DNA from 2 places in the Parageobacillus sp. KH3-4 genome. Region 1 is predicted to be linked to the other one. Evidence: riboswitches for the same ligand, from Rfam matches in the RefSeq annotation. Region 1 holds a riboswitch; the other holds the start of a gene.
What was found. Region 1 has a riboswitch for S-adenosylmethionine ahead of MWM02_RS15180 (bifunctional homocysteine S-methyltransferase/methylenetetrahydrofolate reductase). Riboswitches for the same ligand answer to the same signal wherever they lie in the genome.
Positions count from the first base shown of each region.

Region 2: linked by a shared signal. The riboswitch ahead of mtnW (2,3-diketo-5-methylthiopentyl-1-phosphate enolase) and the one ahead of MWM02_RS15180 (bifunctional homocysteine S-methyltransferase/methylenetetrahydrofolate reductase) in region 1 are both predicted to bind S-adenosylmethionine.

Region 1 is NZ_AP025627.1:3,009,042-3,017,466, reverse strand. It holds gene MWM02_RS15190 (SDR family oxidoreductase) at 1-720, opposite strand, end outside; gene metH (methionine synthase) at 1,048-4,458, opposite strand; gene MWM02_RS15180 (bifunctional homocysteine S-methyltransferase/methylenetetrahydrofolate reductase) at 4,451-6,301, opposite strand; SAM riboswitch class I at 6,385-6,490, opposite strand; gene MWM02_RS15175 (helix-turn-helix domain-containing protein) at 6,640-7,197, opposite strand; gene MWM02_RS15170 (L-lactate permease) at 7,323-8,425, shown strand, end outside.
Region 2 is NZ_AP025627.1:2,847,405-2,855,829, forward strand. It holds gene MWM02_RS14330 (S9 family peptidase) at 1-1,314, shown strand, start outside; gene MWM02_RS14335 (MarR family winged helix-turn-helix transcriptional regulator) at 1,413-1,859, opposite strand; gene MWM02_RS14340 (ZIP family metal transporter) at 2,227-2,958, shown strand; gene MWM02_RS14345 (1,2-dihydroxy-3-keto-5-methylthiopentene dioxygenase) at 3,101-3,637, opposite strand; gene MWM02_RS14350 (methylthioribulose 1-phosphate dehydratase) at 3,680-4,309, opposite strand; gene mtnX (2-hydroxy-3-keto-5-methylthiopentenyl-1-phosphate phosphatase) at 4,327-4,986, opposite strand; gene mtnW (2,3-diketo-5-methylthiopentyl-1-phosphate enolase) at 4,983-6,224, opposite strand; SAM riboswitch class I at 6,295-6,403, opposite strand; gene MWM02_RS14365 (pyridoxal phosphate-dependent aminotransferase) at 6,515-7,687, opposite strand; gene MWM02_RS14370 (carbon-nitrogen family hydrolase) at 7,784-8,425, shown strand, end outside.

The sequences.
Region 1 (8,425 bases):
GGCGACTTGGTCGCTTGCAAAAGTAGACGGAATCAGCGGCGTCCAAATCGGTCCCGGGGCGACGCCGTTGACGCGGATGCCTTGACCGGCGAGCGATTTCGCTAATGAGCGCGTAAAGGCGACAATCGCGCCTTTGGTGGCTGAATAGTCAATTAATTGTTCGTTGCCTTCGTAAGCGGTAATTGACGCCGTATTAATAATGGCGCTGCCTTTTTGCAAGTACGGAAGCGCCGCTTTTGTCAAATAAAAATAGCCGAAGACGTTGGTGCGGAACGTTTTTTCCAGCTGTTCTGATGTAATATGCAGCAAGCTTTTTTGCGGATGCTGTTCTGCGGCGTTATTGACGACGATGTCTAATTTGCCAAATTGGTTGATCGTTTGCTTTACGGCATGTTTGCAAAACTGTTCATCACCGACGTCGCCGGCAAAAAGCAAGCATTTTCTTCCTTCCTGTTCGACTTGGCGTTTCGTTTCTTCCGCGTCTTCATGTTCGTTTAAATAAATAATCGCCACATCCGCACCTTCTTTTGCGAAATGAATGGCGACTGCCCGGCCAATGCCGCTGTCACCGCCGCTAATAATGGCTGCTTTATTTTGCAATTTCCCGCTTCCTTTATATGTCGCGCTGATCGAAACAGGCTGCGGGTTCATGTCCGTTTGCCATCCGGGCTGGCGGTTTTGATGCTGTGGCGGCAGCGTCGCCTGCTGTTTTGTGACCATCTTCCATTCCTCCTTGTGCACAATCTATCACCGTTAGTATGAGACAAGGAGGGAAAAATATGTAATGCTATTCATGAATGAACAATGAGCAAAACTTTAATGAAAAGAAATAGATGAAAAGCTAAAACAGTTAGCCGGGGCCCATTGTATTAAGACTATCGACAAAGAATTTGTGCTGCAATCATAAGCACCATGTTGGCTTTGCCGATGCTTACCTGTTTTGTTTATACAACCTTCCTCATCTGTGCAAGCAGTAATTACATAGAATGAAAAAGGTTTCAGAAAGCTAGAGGGAGAATAAAAAGCTGGCCGATATGGCCAGCTTTTTTACAGAACATTGAAATAGCGCGCTTCCGGATGGGCGAAGACGATCGCGGAAACGGAAGCTTCCGGTTCCATCATATATCCGTCCGTCAATTGAATGCCGATTTCTTCGGGACGCAATAGGCGGAAGAGCTTTTCCTGATCCTCTAAGTTTGGACAGGCCGGGTAGCCGAACGAGTAGCGCTGCCCTTGATATTTGGCGGCAAAGCGCTCTTCCATTGTAAAGTCCGGATCATCCGGAAAACCCCAGCGGTCGCGCATGACTTGGTGAATGAACTCGGCCAATCCTTCGGCGACTTCCAGCGCCAATGCTTGAATCGCGTGGCTTTTTAAAAATTCGCCGTTTTCCTTCCATCGCTGTGCGAGTTCGCGAATGCCTTTGCCGGCGGTGACCGCAAAAAAGCCAACGTAATCGATTTGCCCGCTTTCGACAGGTTTCAAGTAATCGGCTAAACAAAGGTATGGAGCTCTTGGCTGTCTTGGAAATTCGAATGTTTCAATAATTGTCCGTTTGTCTTCTGGCGAGTAAATATAAATCCGGTTTCCCTCACTTTGCGCCGGGAAAAATCGGTACAACGCCGCTGGTGTGATCCATTGTTCTTGATGGGCTTGTTGAAGCAGATCGTCGACAACTTGCTTTAACATAAGCGCTTTTTCATCTTTTTCCTCAAGGAGCCGTTTCACTTTCCCTTTTAATCCGAGATGGTGTCCTAACACCATTTGCCAGTTGACGTATGGAATAATGTGCGAAAGCGAAATATCTTTGAGCACGTGACGTTCTAAATCCGCCGGCACAAACACGGGCACATCGGTTGAAACGTTCGATTTGGCGGCGGTAGCTGTTGGCGCCGTTTTTTCTTGTTTCGTTTCTTGTTTTTCCGTTTTTGTATACTCAATTTCATTTTGCTGCAATTGGTTTGCCAATGCCAGCCCTTCCATGGCGTCTTTTGCATATAAGACGATGCCGTCATATTCCGGAGCGATTTTGTTTTCGGTAAACTTGCGCGTCAGCGCGGCGCCGCCGACTAAAATCGGAATCGAAATGCCCGCTTGCCGCAAATCCTGGGCGGTGACGACCATTTGCTGGGCGGATTTGACAAGAAGTCCGGATAAGCCAATGATATCCGGCTTTTCCGCTTGAACAGCTTCGATCAGTTTTTGCGGCGTTACTTTAATTCCTAGATCAATGACATGAAAGCCGTTGTTGCTTAAAATGATGTCGACTAGGTTTTTGCCGATATCGTGCACGTCGCCTTTGACGGTGGCGAGAATCACTTTTCCTTTTGTGCTGCCTTCCTTTTTCTCCATATGCGGCTCTAAAAAGGCGACCGCTGCTTTCATGACTTCCGCGCTTTGCAATACTTCGGCGACAATAAGCTGGTTGTCATTAAACAGCCGCCCGACTTCATCCATTCCCGCCATCAGCGGACCGTTGATGATATCAAGCGGATCGTCATACGTTTGCAGCGCTTGTTCCAAATCGGCGAACAATCCTTCTTTTGTGCCTTCGATAACATAGCGCGCGAGCCGCTCTTCAAGGCTAAGCTCTGTTTTCGCTTTTTTCGGCTCTTTCGTTTTATCGCGGTAAAATTGGATAAACATGTTTAACGTTTCATCGTTCGTGTTAAACAGAAGCTCTTCGGCCAATCGAACTTCTTCTTCCGGAATCGAAGCGAACCGTTCTAGCTTTTCCGTATTGACGATTGCGTAGTCGAGCCCGGCTTGTGTGCAATGATATAAAAAGACAGAGTTTAAAATTTCGCGGCCCACCGGCGGAAGCCCAAAAGAGACGTTGCTAATGCCGAGTATCGTTAAACATTGCGGAAGCCGTTCTTTAATGAGGCGGATACCCTCGATCGTTTCTTTTGCGGCGCCGATATATTGTTCGTCGCCTGTGCCGACAGGGAATACGAGCGGGTCGAAAATAATGTCGCGTGGGGAAACGCCGTATTTATTCACAAGCAAGTCATATGAACGTAAGGCGATCTCCAGCTTCCGCTCGGCATCAATCGCCATCCCTTGTTCATCAATCGTTCCGACGACAACGGCGGCGCCGTATTTGTGAAGGAGCGGAACGACTTTTTCAAACCGTTCTTCCCCATCTTCCAAGTTAATCGAGTTAATAATTGCTTTCCCTTGCGAATAAGTGAGGGCTCGTTCAATAACACGTTCATCCGTCGAGTCAATGACAAGCGGCACTTTTACTTTTTTGATGACCTGCTGGATAAATTTTTCCATATCTTCTTGTTCGTTGCGGTCTGGATCAGCTAAGCAAATGTCGATGACATGCGCGCCGTTTTTTACTTGCGCGCGGGCGATTTCCGCCGCTTCTTCATATTTTCCTTCAGCGATCAATCGTTTGAATTTGCGCGAACCGATGACGTTTGTTCTCTCTCCGACAAACAACGGACGCATCGTTTCATCATAAATAAGCGGATCAATGCCGGAGACGGCGTGGACGTCAAACGACGCTGGAACCGGCCGCGGCGGAATGCCGCGGACTGCTTCGGCGATGGCGCGGATATGTTCCGGCGTTGTCCCGCAGCAGCCGCCGACGATGTTAATCCAGCCTTTTTCGGCGAACCGTTGGATTTTTTTCGCCAACATATCCGGCGTTTCGTGATAGCGGCCTTCCTCATCCGGAAGCCCGGCGTTCGGATAACAGCTAACGGCCGTGTTCGCCAAGGAAGCGAGCGTGCGCAAATGGTCGGTCATAAATTCCGGGCCGGTTGCGCAGTTTAAGCCGACGGCAAACGGATTCATATGCTGGACGGAGATGAAAAACGATTCGATCGTTTGGCCGGCGAGCGTGGTTCCCATCGGTTCAATCGTCCCGGAAATCATAATTGGCACTTTTTTTCCGACAGAGGCGAATGCTTTCGTAATCCCAATAAAGCCGGCTTTGACATTTAACGTGTCTTGGCATGTTTCTAACAGAAGCAAGTCGACGCCGCCGAGCAATAACCCGCGCGCTTGTTCTTCATAAGCGGCAACTAATTGCTCGAACGTAACGCCGCCCGTGACGGACAACGTTTTTGTCGTCGGTCCCATCGAACCGGCGACAAAGCGCGGCCATTCAGGGGTAGAGTAAGCGTCGGCGACTTTGCGCGCCAATTTGGCCGCTTCGATGTTTAATTCAAACGCTAAATGGCCGAGCTCATATTCATCCAACACAATGCTAGTCGCGCCAAATGTGTTCGTTTCGATAATGTCGGCTCCCGCTTGCAAATATGCTTCATGAATGCGTTCGATCACATGGGGGGCGGTGAGCGTCAAATATTCGTTGCAGCCTTCATATTGCTCGCCCCCGAAATCATCGGCTGAAAGCTGCGCGCTTTGAATCATTGTTCCCATTGCGCCATCAATAACTAATATTTTTTTTTCGAGCTGTTGCTGCAATGTTATGTTACCCATGGAGTACCTCCCTTTCTTGAGCGGCTTGTTCTTTTTCGTGAATGTAGCGAACGAGTTCGACGGTCATTTCATAGCGCAAAAACGGCGTGATTAAGTAGATGCCGTTAAATAAGTCAAAAGCGGCGTCAATGAGCGACTTGGCAATGGCGATTCCTTCGCGTGCCGATTGCACCGGGTCGTTTGCGCATGACGCCATGCGGGAGCGGATTTCATCGGAAAGCGTAATGCCAGGTACTTCATGGTGAAGAAAATCAGCGTTGCGCGCGCTTACTAGCGGCATAATGCCAATGTAAATCGGCGTCTCAAGATGCTTTGTCGCTTCGTACACTTCTTCGATTTTTTGTTCGGAGTATAATGGCTGAGTAATAAAATAATGGGCGCCGCATTGAATTTTTTTCTCAAGGCGTTCGACCGCTTTGTCCAAATGGCGTACGTTCGGGTTAAACGCTGCGGCGATCGAGAAATTTGTTTTTTGCCCGAGCGGTTTTCCAGAATAGGAAAGCCCTTCGTTAAATTGGCGAATTAGACGAATGAGATCAAAGGACGATAAATCATAGACGGATGTCGCCCCAGGAAAATCGCCGATCTTCGACGGATCGCCGGTAATAGCGAGCACGTCGGTGATGCCGAGCGTGTGCAAGCCCATCAGATGCGACTGCAGCCCAATCAAGTTGCGATCGCGGCATGTGATATGAATGAGCGGGCGAATGCCAAGCTGCTCTTTGACGATTGTGCCGAGCGCCATATTGCTAATGCGTGGAGTCGCCAACGAGTTATCGGCCAATGTCAATGCATCAATATTCGCTTCTTTGAGCGCTTTGGCGCCTTCTAAAAATTTAGCGATGCCTAGTTTTTTCGGTGGATCGAGTTCGACGATCACTGAACGGCGCTTGCGGACGATATCTTGCAGCGGCGGTGCCGCGTTTGGTTCATCCGATGATATGGAAACGGAAATATGGCGCTGCTTCACCGTTTTCGTTTGCACCGGGGTTCGATCCGTTAAGGCGATTGCCATCGCTTCGATATGCTTCGGCGTCGTGCCGCAGCACCCACCGATGAGGCGCACCCCTTGTTCGCGGAACGCCAGCGCCGTTTCTTTAAAATAGTCGGTGTTTGTTTCATAAACAAGCCGCCCGTCGCGGTAATCCGGCAGGCTTGCGTTCGGATACGCAGAAAGAAACGCTTTGCTTGGCAGCGGCACTTCCTCGAGTGAGCGGATCATATGGTATGGGCCGAGACGGCAGTTGAGCCCGACAACGTCGGCTCCCAACTGTTCTAATTGCGCCAATGCTTCGGCAAGCGGAGTGCCGTCTTGCAAAACGCCGACTTCGTGGAGGGTGACGTGCGCGATAATCGGCTTATCCGTTTCTTTGCGTGCGATCGCAAGCACTGTCTTTAATTCTTCCAAATCGTAATACGTCTCGAGCAATAAGCCGTCGACGTCTTCGTTTAACAGCACAAACAATTGTTCGCGAAACGTCCGCTTTATTTCATCGATGGAAACGGCGCTTTTGTTGATGCTGCGCAGTCCGCCGATCGTTCCGAGCACGTAGGCTTTATTTTTCGCCGCTTGTTTCGCCAGCCGCACCGCCGCGCGGTTAATAGATGGCACTTCATCTTCGAGTCCATAGCGGGCAAGCTTGACATAGTTGGCGCCGTATGTATTCGTTTGAATGACCTCGGCGCCTGCGGCGATATATGCTTCATGAATATGAAGAATGTCTTCCGGTCTCGACAAATTTAATTCTTCAAAACATCGATCGACGCCATGGGAGTATAGCAGCGTTCCCATTGCGCCATCGGCGATGACAATTCGTTCTTGCAAATCTTCCAAAAGACCCACGCTCATTCCCCCGTTCTATGTTCTGTGAAAATGGTAAAAGAAAAAAGCCTTCTATAAGAAGAAGACTTTTTATGTATCGTCTCTTCTTATCTTCCAGGCGTTTTTTGCCTGTCTGGATTTAGCACCTTGGCTTTCGCCAGGTTGCTGAAGGTTCATCGGGCCAGTCCCTCCCCCCTCTCTTGATAAGAAATTCGCTATGAAGTTGTGGCCAAACGTTTTAACATTTAATTAATATATAATGTAAAGCATTTTCTGAAAATATTCAATACAAAGGAATCGCTTTCATGAAAATATTCGATCCTTGATGAGAAAATCGTTAGTGAAAATAGCGTAGTTCACTATAGTGAACGTTCGTGATTGGAATCAATGACTAAGTAGTAGTGGCATTCTTCCTCGCCAATATTAATGAAACGATGTTCAACATCAGCTTCGTAGTATATCGAATCTCCTTCTGCCAAGTCATATGATCGCGTTCCTAGTACGACTCTCAACTTTCCTTTGGCTACGGATATATACTCTTTCACTCCTTTTTTATGCTTCGGAAAAACACCGGACTCTTGTTTTGGCGGAATCATATTGAAAACAAACTCAATCCCTTTTGCCGGAAAAGAAGGGGATAAAAGATGGCGCTCAAAGCCGCTGCGCTCGTCTTTGTATATATATCGTTCGCTTTTTCTAATGATAATGACTTCGCTTTGCTCATCTTCTCCTAATAATTGCGAAAGAGTCATGTCCAACCCTTCCGCGATCTGGCAAGCTACCTGAATGGTGGGATTTTTTTCTCCTCTCTCGATTTGCGATAGCATCGAGCGGCTAACGCCGCATTTTTCTGATAATGCCTGCAATGAAAGGGATTTTCGCTTTCTTGCTTCCCGCACGTTTTTTCCAAAATTCATAATTGCCTTCCTCCTTGTTGTATATATTACACTATAGTGGAAATTTTGTCTTGACTCGCGCTTTTTGTGGAGAATAATATATATATATCCACTATAGTGGATAAAAAGGGGAGGGGAGATGTTCCATGCATCATGCGGTTCATTTCTTATTAGCAGGGTTGCCTATTTTATTTGCTCTCATTTGTTTAGTGTGGCTTAAAATGCCGGCGCTGCATACTGCTGTTTATTCGTATGGATTGGCATCCGTATTGGCCTATTTTTCTTTTGATGCGCCGGTGCAAAATTTATTGCATTCCTCCGTTCGAGGAATGCTGTTGTCCGTTACGGTCATTTATGTATTAGTATTTGGGCTGTTTTTATACAACTTGCTGAATGAATGCGGAGCGATGAATGCGATGGCTTATGGCTTATCTCGCTTTTGCCGCTCGCAGGCAGAGCAAGGGCTGCTTATTTCTGCCTCTTTAGGACCTTTTCTAGAAGCGGTTAGCGGATTTGGCGTCGCTGTTGTGATCGTTGCCCCATTATATCTTGCGTTCGGATTTTCGGCGAAAAAAACAATGGTATTATCGTTATTAACGCAGTCGGCCGTGCCGTGGGGCGCGCTTGCCATCGGTACGGTCATTAATGCGGAATTGTCTGGAGTTCCTTTGCGTCAGCTGGGGGAGTATAGCGCGCTAGTAAGCATTCCACTTTATGTATTTTATGCGTTTATGGTTGTAGCGGTTAGTGGCGGAAAAAAGTCGGTCAAACAGCATCTCGACTCCATTTTTCTCGTTTCTTTTGTGTTATCGCTTGTTACGTGGGCGACAAGCGTGTACGTATCTACAGAGCTGGCGGGCGTATTGGCAGGCGGTGCCGCAGCTTGTGCGCTCATTATCTATTGGAAAGTAAAGACATTGATCAGCAAAAAGAGGGGAAAGACAGCCGCGGCGCATGTAGTGATTGGAAAGGGGAATTTTTATAAGGCAATGGCACCATATGCCGTTTTAACAATATATATATTTGTTTCCCATTTCTCTGCTGCATGTAGAAGAATAGTTGCGAGTATGCTAGTTATTCAATGGCCAAAATATCATTTTCACTTAGAGCTGTTGTATAGCCCGGGTTTTGCCCTGCTCCTTGCATCGCTGACAGCGATATGGCTATATCGACTGACTGGCGTTCAACTAAAAATTTGTATAGGAAAAACCATCAAACAAGTATATCCTGCCGCAATAGCAACAACGGG
Region 2 (8,425 bases), 160 kb from region 1:
TTTCTTCTTGATATTGACAGCGGAAAAACGACAAAAATCACAGATGGAAACGGGCTTTTCACTTCGCTATCTTGGTCCCCGGATGGAAAAATGCTCGCAGCGATTGGACATGAACTCGAATATTTAGGCGCCACATTAAACCGGGTTTGGACTTTCGACGTTTCCAGCGGGGAAAAACGGACGCTGACCGCCAATTGGGATGTGCATGTCGGTGACGCGATGGTGGGGGACATGCATTCTGGCGCCCCAAGTCCCGGACTCATTTGGGATAAAGAAGGAAACGGCCTGTATTTTCTTGCTTCCGAACGAGGACGCGTCAACCTTTATCATGTAGCGCTAGACGGAACGATTACCCCTGCAGTCATCGGTGATTTCCATTTATACGGATTAACTATTCATCCCCATAATCACATGGCGGTGGCGGCCATTAGCGATCCGACCCATATTGGCGACTTATATGCCGTTTCTCTTCGCGACGGAAGACGTGACAAGCTGACAAACGCCAATGAGGAGTTGGAAAAGGAGCTTGCCTTTTCTAAGCCTGAAGCGTTCTCGTACCCGTCCCGCGATGGCTGGAACATTCAAGGGTGGCTGATGAAGCCTCCTCATCTTGAAGAGGGGCAAAAAGTGCCGATGATTGTAGAGATTCACGGCGGACCGCATGCGATGTACGGCTTTACCTTTTTCCATGAAATGCAAGTGCTTGCGGCAAAAGGATATGCGGTGTTGTTTACGAATCCGCGCGGTAGCCACGGCTATGGCCAAACATTTGTCAATGCCGTACGCGGTGATTATGGCGGAATGGACTATGAAGATATTATGAGCGGTGTCGAATACGCGCTTGCCCATTTTGATTTCATTGATGAAACTCGCCTCGGCGTTACAGGCGGAAGCTATGGCGGCTTTATGACAAACTGGATCGTTGGGCATACGGACCGATTTAAAGCTGCAGTGACGCAGCGGTCTATTTCCAATTGGCTCAGTTTCTATGGAGTGAGCGACATCGGCTATTTCTTTACGGAATGGGAAGTCGGTTGCAACGTGTGGGAAAATCCGGAGCGGCTTTGGCGCCACTCTCCGTTGAAGTATGTGAACAACATTCGGACTCCGTTATTAATTCTCCATAGCGAAAAAGATTATCGCTGTCCGATTGAACAAGCGGAACAGCTGTTTATTGCCCTGAAACATTTAAAGCGGGAAACAAAACTTGTCCGCTTTCCAGAAGCGAACCACGATCTGTCCCGCAGCGGTCCACCGACACTCCGCCTCGAACGGCTGAATCATATTGTCGGCTGGTTTGAAAAATACTTATAGGTGCCATAGGAAAACATCGCCTGTTTACTTTCCATCGCTTTCTTAAACCGCAATGAATAAAGGGCTGGCAGAAACGAATAATCGTTTTTGTCAGCCCCTTATGATTTCCGCTTTGCGCCATATCCTAATTTTTTTAATAAATCGATCGCATTGTCTTTTTCCTCGGCTGTCAAACCGGCGACCGTTTCATGAATCGTTTGTGCGTGCCGCGGAAAAACTTCCTCAATGAACGATTTTCCTTTTTCTGTAATCGAAGCATATGTGACACGGCGATCTTTTTCGCACGCCTTTCGCACAATGAGCCCCTTTTGCTCCAATTTGTCCACTACATACGTAATGCTGCCGCTGGCGAGCAAAATTTTTTCGCCAATTTGCTGCAGCGGCTGGTCACCTTTATGGTAAAGCAATTCTAAGACCGCAAACTCCGTCGGATTCACGCCAAACGATTGAATCGACTTGTTCACTTGATCGTTGACAGCCCGATATGCTCTTGATAACACGATAAACAATTTTAAGGATTGTTCAATGTCTTTCTCCTTCGTCATCCACAATCAAACCCTTTTGTTCGTTGAATATCAAAACCATTGTCAACATCTTTACAAATTAAGCTTAGGAAATTTTGGATAAAAAAGTGAAAAGAACGCAACATCAAGCCGCGCTGATAAACACATTTGCGCCCTGACACTTCTGCTTAAGCTAATTCTTACTTGCATTATACTTTAAATATCAAATGCAGTGCAATATTTTTTGAATAAGCGCTCCGCCCCACGATCTATTTTATAGGATGCTTGCTGTTTGTGATTTTTGTTTATATATTATAGTTATTTATGAATAATTATTTTTATTGCTTGGGCGTTTATCACCTTTTGTTGGGAAACTCATATTGTAAAAATTACAGAAAAGGAGGATTGGATGAAACAAGTATTAATCGGCAGCATACTTTCCGCATTATCAACCGGATTAGGTGCGGTTCCTATTTTATTTTTGGCAAAATCGATTACCCACCGATGGCGAGACATATTGCTGGCGTTTTCGGCTGGAATTATGATGGCGGCTTCCATGATGAGTTTAATTCCTGAAGCATTGCAGGCAGGCGGTTTTTCCGCTTTAACGATCGGGTTATTTTTTGGCGTCCTTATTCTAACCATTTTGGAAATGACTGTTCCCCATATTGATTTAGAACATACGAAAAAAGGAATTCAGTTTGACGAAAAGGCGATGCTCATCATTGCGGCAATTACTTTGCATAACATTCCCGAAGGGCTGTCGGTTGGGGTCAGCTATGCTTCCAACGTGTCGGAAACAGGCAATTTGATCGCACTAGCCATCGGATTGCAAAACGCTCCGGAAGGATTTTTAGTCGCTCTTTTTTTAATTCATCAACAGATTGGAAGATGGAAGTCGTTTATGATCGCTACGCTTACGGGCGCGGTTGAAATCGTGACATCACTGCTTGGGTTTTATTTAACGTCCATCTTTCGTCAGCTCGTTCCATACGGCCTTGCGTTTGCTGCGGGGGCGATGTTGTTTATTATTTACAAAGAGCTCATTCCGGAAAGCCACGGGGATGGAAATGAGCGCACGTCCACATATTCCTTTATTGTCGGAATATTGTTTATGATTTTTTTAGTAGAATCATTTTAAGTATTACTTTTGGTGCGCGCATGGATGTTCATCACAAACTTTCGTCGGAACAGCGGCAAAAATCGTATTCTGTTAACTGCGAATCTCGTTATCATCATAAAAAAAACCCCTCTTTCCTTAGAGGAAAAGAGGGGATAGCCATTTATTGAGCGTTGACTCCTTCTTTTTCGTAAATCGGCACCCATCCTTCTGTCGTAACAAAAATGCGAATCGCAACAACGCGGCGGTCTTCTTGCAGCGTAAAATAATGACGCGTTTTTTCAGGAACGGAAATAAGATCGCCCGGCTCCAGTTCGACATCAAAAAATTTTCCATCTTTTCCTTGAATTGCGAAAACGCCGTGGCCGCTTACGATAAAGCGAACTTCGTCATCGGTATGGTGATGTTCGCGTTTAAAGTTTTCCAAAAGCTGATCCAAATTCGGCGTATCTTCCGACAAAGAAATGACGTCTTGCGCTTTGTAGCCGCGACGTGCAGAAATATCGGCAATTTCTTCTTTGTACGTTTCTAAAATTTCGTTTTTCTCCTCATCGGTAAGCAAATATTTTTCGCGCAAATGCTCTGGAAGTTTGTTAATATCCCACTTTTCATAAATAACTCCTTGCTCATCCAAAAATTTTACTACTTTCTCAAAATCTGTAATTCTTTCATTTGTTTCATGAAAACGAATTACCGGCATTGTTTCATCCTCCTTAAATGGTATTTTTTATATTAGAAAAGGTTAAGCAAATGCCTTTGCTCCCTTAAGAAGCAGCAGTTTCACACGATAGCTAAACAAAAACTCCCACGCTTCCAAAAACTTTTTCGCTTCAAACGCGTCCTTTCCCCATACGGTAATGCCGTGGTTGCGGATCAATACCGCCCCGGCGTCACCGTTTACATGCTTGGCAAATTCTTTCGCAAGCGTCGGAATATGCGCGTAGTTTCGAATAATCGGAATGCGGATGACCGCATCTTCTTCCCAAAGCCCAAATGCTTTAATAATCTCCTGGCCGGAAAATGCAACTTCTCCGTCATCTCCATACAATTCAGAAATGACGTTATTGTCGATCGTATGGACGTGGAGGCTGCAGCCCGCGTTCGTTTTATTATAAATTTCCACATGTAAAAGCGTTTCGGCGGACGGCTTTAAATGCGTTTTTTCCACCGGATTCCCGGAAGCGTCGACAAGCAAAAAATCTTCATCGGTTTGCTTTCGCTTATCTTTGCCGCTTGCCGTCACTAAAAAAGTGAGAGGGTCATCGGTTACCTTGATGGACAAGTTGCCGCTTGTGGCAAAAAACCAGTCTCGCGCCGCCAATTCCGCCTTTACTTCGGCAAGCTCTTTCCATCTTTTTGCGAGCAAACTCATGCTTTTTGCGAGCAAACTCATGCTTTCACCTCCATCGTCTCCAGAAAATGAATGACATCGAAAAATGTCGCAAACGGCGTATGCGGGATATCTAATTCTTGGCATTTTTGCAGCAGGAAATCGCGGGCGATCACATGATCCGCCAGTTTCGCCACCGCTAAATCGGTGATCGAATCGCCGATGACAATATGGAAGGAATCAGGCTTTCTCAATTTTCGCAGCAGCGACGGCTTGCAGCAGCCGCAGCCGTTTTGGCACTCGTTATCGCATGAATGCGGCCACGTGATGCGGATCGTTTCTCCGCTGAAATCAGCGCCATTGCAGAAGATGCGTTCTTTTTCGACGATCCCTTCTAAAAGCGGATAGACAAAAAAGTCGATGCCGCCGCTGACGACATATAGCGGAATATCACGCTCCTTCGTAAACGCGACGAATTCGCGAAAACCGTCGCGGATGCGGGCGTTTTGCAAAACGAAATCGGTAATGTCTTCCTTCCAACTTGATGGTAGAAGGGAAAACATCGCGCCAACCCCTTCTTGCACCGAGATGCGCTGTGCTAATATATCATCTTTTAACGCTTCCCATTCCGGCGGCGCAAACCGTTTCATAATCGCGACAATGTTGTCAGTGTCTGTAATCGTCCCATCAAAATCGCAAAATATGATTGGCTTTGTCATGATGTCACCTCTATTGCTCCCCATAAGTCAATCGCTTTTTGCAATGCGTCATTTTCGCGCGCTGCTTCATGAAGTGATTTTCCGGCGAGAACGGCATCGATCGCAGCGCGAAACGCTTTGCCGCCGCCTTCCGCTCCGTCTGGATGGCCATGTATGCCGCCGCCCGCATTGACGATGCTATCTATGCCAAAATCGCGGAACAATAATGGCACAAGTCCTGGATGAATGCCCGCCGATGGAACCGGAAACGACCGTTTAAACGGTTCCGTCTCGTCCGTCAGCTCCGCGGCAATACCAAGCGCCTCTTCTTTATCAAGGGCAACGCTTCCGTACGGCGACGGGAAAAGCACAAAATCTGCGCCAGCAAGGCGAAGCAATTTACCAAGCAGCAAAGATGCTTTTATTCCGTAAAACTCCGATGGGGTAAGCGCCCCGCTAAACGCCGGATGCGCCATGATCGGAATCGCAATTTCCTTATCTTCGCGCAATCCTTGGAGCACATCCAAACCGTAGGCAAATACGTTGAACAGCAATACGTCGGCGCCCAGTTCCACCGCGCGTTTCGCTTTTTCTTTCAACTCGAACGTTTTTCCAGTCAAATTTACCGCATATAACGTCCGTTTCCCCGTCTTCTCGTATACTTCGTTTAACACCGCTTTTCCTGCCGTAATCCGCTTTTCAAACGGCAGCAAATCGCTGTCAAATAAGATTTCATCATCTTTGACAAGGTCGACCCCGCCAAGCGCCTGCTGCTTCAGCTGTTCAGTTAAATAAACGATATCGCGGCCGATGACACCTTTAAAAATGCTCATCAAAAGCGGGCGATCATATACATTAACTTTTTGCCGAATCTCATCGATGCCAAAACGAGGGCCGGGAAACTGCTTCTTCCATTCATCGGAAAACGTTACATCTAGCAATCTTACTTCTCCGTCCAAAGACAGTTTGCCAAACACCGTTGTTAAAAGCGCCGGAATGTCAGCGCTGAAATTGGCCGTTGGATAAGCGATTTGCACGATCGCTCGCTTCAGCCGTTTTCCAAAGTAGCGGTTTACTCGTTCACTTTCTTCCAGCACTTGTATATTCGCGACTTCACCTTTATGTTTGCGCAATTGCTCGCGTTCAAGCTGCGGCAAATCGGTCCACGTGCCGACCGTTAAACCGAGCGCAATTCCTTCCGCCTTTTTCTTGATATCTTTTTCATCGTGAATCAGATATGTGGCAATCACTTGACTCATCGTCATCCCTCTTTCTGTTCATCCATCAAAAAAACCTCTTCATAAGAAGAGGCTTTGATTATTCACACTCTTCTTATCTCCCAGCGTTTCCGCTGCAAGAATTAGCACCGTGCTTAACCGTTGTTAAGCCGGTTGCCGGGCTTCATTGGGCTTGTCCCTCCGCCTGCTCTTGATAAGAATGTCTGCAATATCATATTCACTTTTCAAACTTTCGAACTATTCGCTCTCGCAAATTTAATTTGAATTATGGCAGTATTTTTTTACGCTGTCAATCATTTTTTTGCATTTTATTAAAAAAGACCAAGCTGCGCAATCCGTTCCGCCGCTTCTTGCAAGCGGGCTTCACTTGTTAATAATCCTACGCGCACATATCCTTCCCCATGCTCGCCGAACCCGATTCCCGGCGCGACAACGACATGCGCTTTTTCTAGCAAATAATCGGAAAAACGTTCCGATGTCCAGCCGTTCGGTACCGGCAGCCACGCAAAAAACGAACCTTTTGGGGCAGTGACATCCCAGCCGATTCGCCGCAACGCGTCAATGAGCGTATTGCGCCGCGATTCATACAAGGCGACAAGCTCCTCGACGCAACGCTGCGAGGAAAGAAGGGCGGTCGCTGCCGCTTCTTGAATGGCGCCGAACAAGCTCACATATAAATGATCTTGCAGCAAATTAATCGCCGCAATCACGCTTTCATTTCCAACGGCAAATGCCACTCGCCAGCCCGCCATATTATATGTTTTGGAGAACGTATAAATTTCCACGCCAATTTCTTTTGCCCCCTCTGCTTGGAGAAAGCTAACCGGTTTTCTTCCGTCAAAGCCGATCGCACCGTATGCAAAATCATGAACGACGCAAATTCCGTGTTTGGCGGCAAACGACACCGTTTCTTCAAAAAATTCCTGCGAAGCAATCGCCCCAGTCGGGTTATTCGGATAGTTTAAAAACATCATTTTTGCTTTTTCCGCGATACTTGCCGGAATTTCATCATAATCGGGCAAAAACTGATTTTCCGCACGCAACGGCATCATCACCATTTCCGCACGCGCGAGCGCAATCCCCGACCAATAATCCGGATATCCCGGGTCAGGCACGAGCACAATATCCCCCGGATTAACTAGACATTGCGGAATCTCGACAAGCCCTGCCTTCCCGCCAAACAAAATCGCTACTTCTTTTTCCGGGTCAACAGTAACGCCGTATTCGCGCTCATAAAACGCGGCAACCGCGCGTTTCAAGAAGGAATATCCTTGAAACGGCGAATATTTGTGATATTTTGGGTTCGCCACCGCCTTTTGCATCGCCGCAACGATATGCGGAGGAGTCGGCTGATCGGGATTGCCTTGCCCTAAATTGATCACGTCATGCCCCTCCGCCATTTTTTTCGCGACTTTATCGACAAGCGAAGCAAAAAACTGCTTTGGCAGGCTCTGCAGTAACTCGGATGGAGGAAACTGTTTCATCATGAACACCTTCTCAAAAATTTCTTGAAATTCTAGTGAAAAATCATATATCGTAAAAATCAAAATGTAAAGTAAATTTTTTCGAGGTGAATTTCGATGATAATAAAAATTGCATGTCTTCAGCTGGATATCGCCTTTGGCAATCCCGCAGAAAACGAACAGCGCGTGGAAAAAGAGATAGAAAAAATTGCAAAAGATCGTCCAGATATTATCGTTCTTCCTGAATTATGGACGACCGGTTATGATTTAACCCGCCTTGATGAAATTGCCGATGAGGGCGGTGCACGCACAAAAGCGTTCATTCAGAAATTAGCGAAAACACATCATGTCAATATCGTTGCTGGATCTGTTGCTAAAAAAACTGCAAATGGCGTCACTAATACGATGTACGTCGCCGACCGAAACGGCGCCATCGTTGGCGAATATAGCAAACTCCATTTATTCCAGCTGATGAATGAACATCTTTACTTGCAATCAGGGGAAAAAATGGGATTATTCACATTAGAAAACACTCAATGTGCTGGCGTCATTTGTTATGACATCCGCTTTCCGGAATGGGTCCGCGCCCATATGGTCCAAGGGGCGGAAGTGTTATTTGTCGTCGCCGAATGGCCGCTTCCCCGCCTTTCCCATTGGCGCACGCTGCTTGCAGCGCGCGCGATTGAAAATCAATGCTACGTCATCGCGTGCAACCGCGCTGGGAGCGATCCAAACAACGTCTTTGCCGGCCATTCGCTG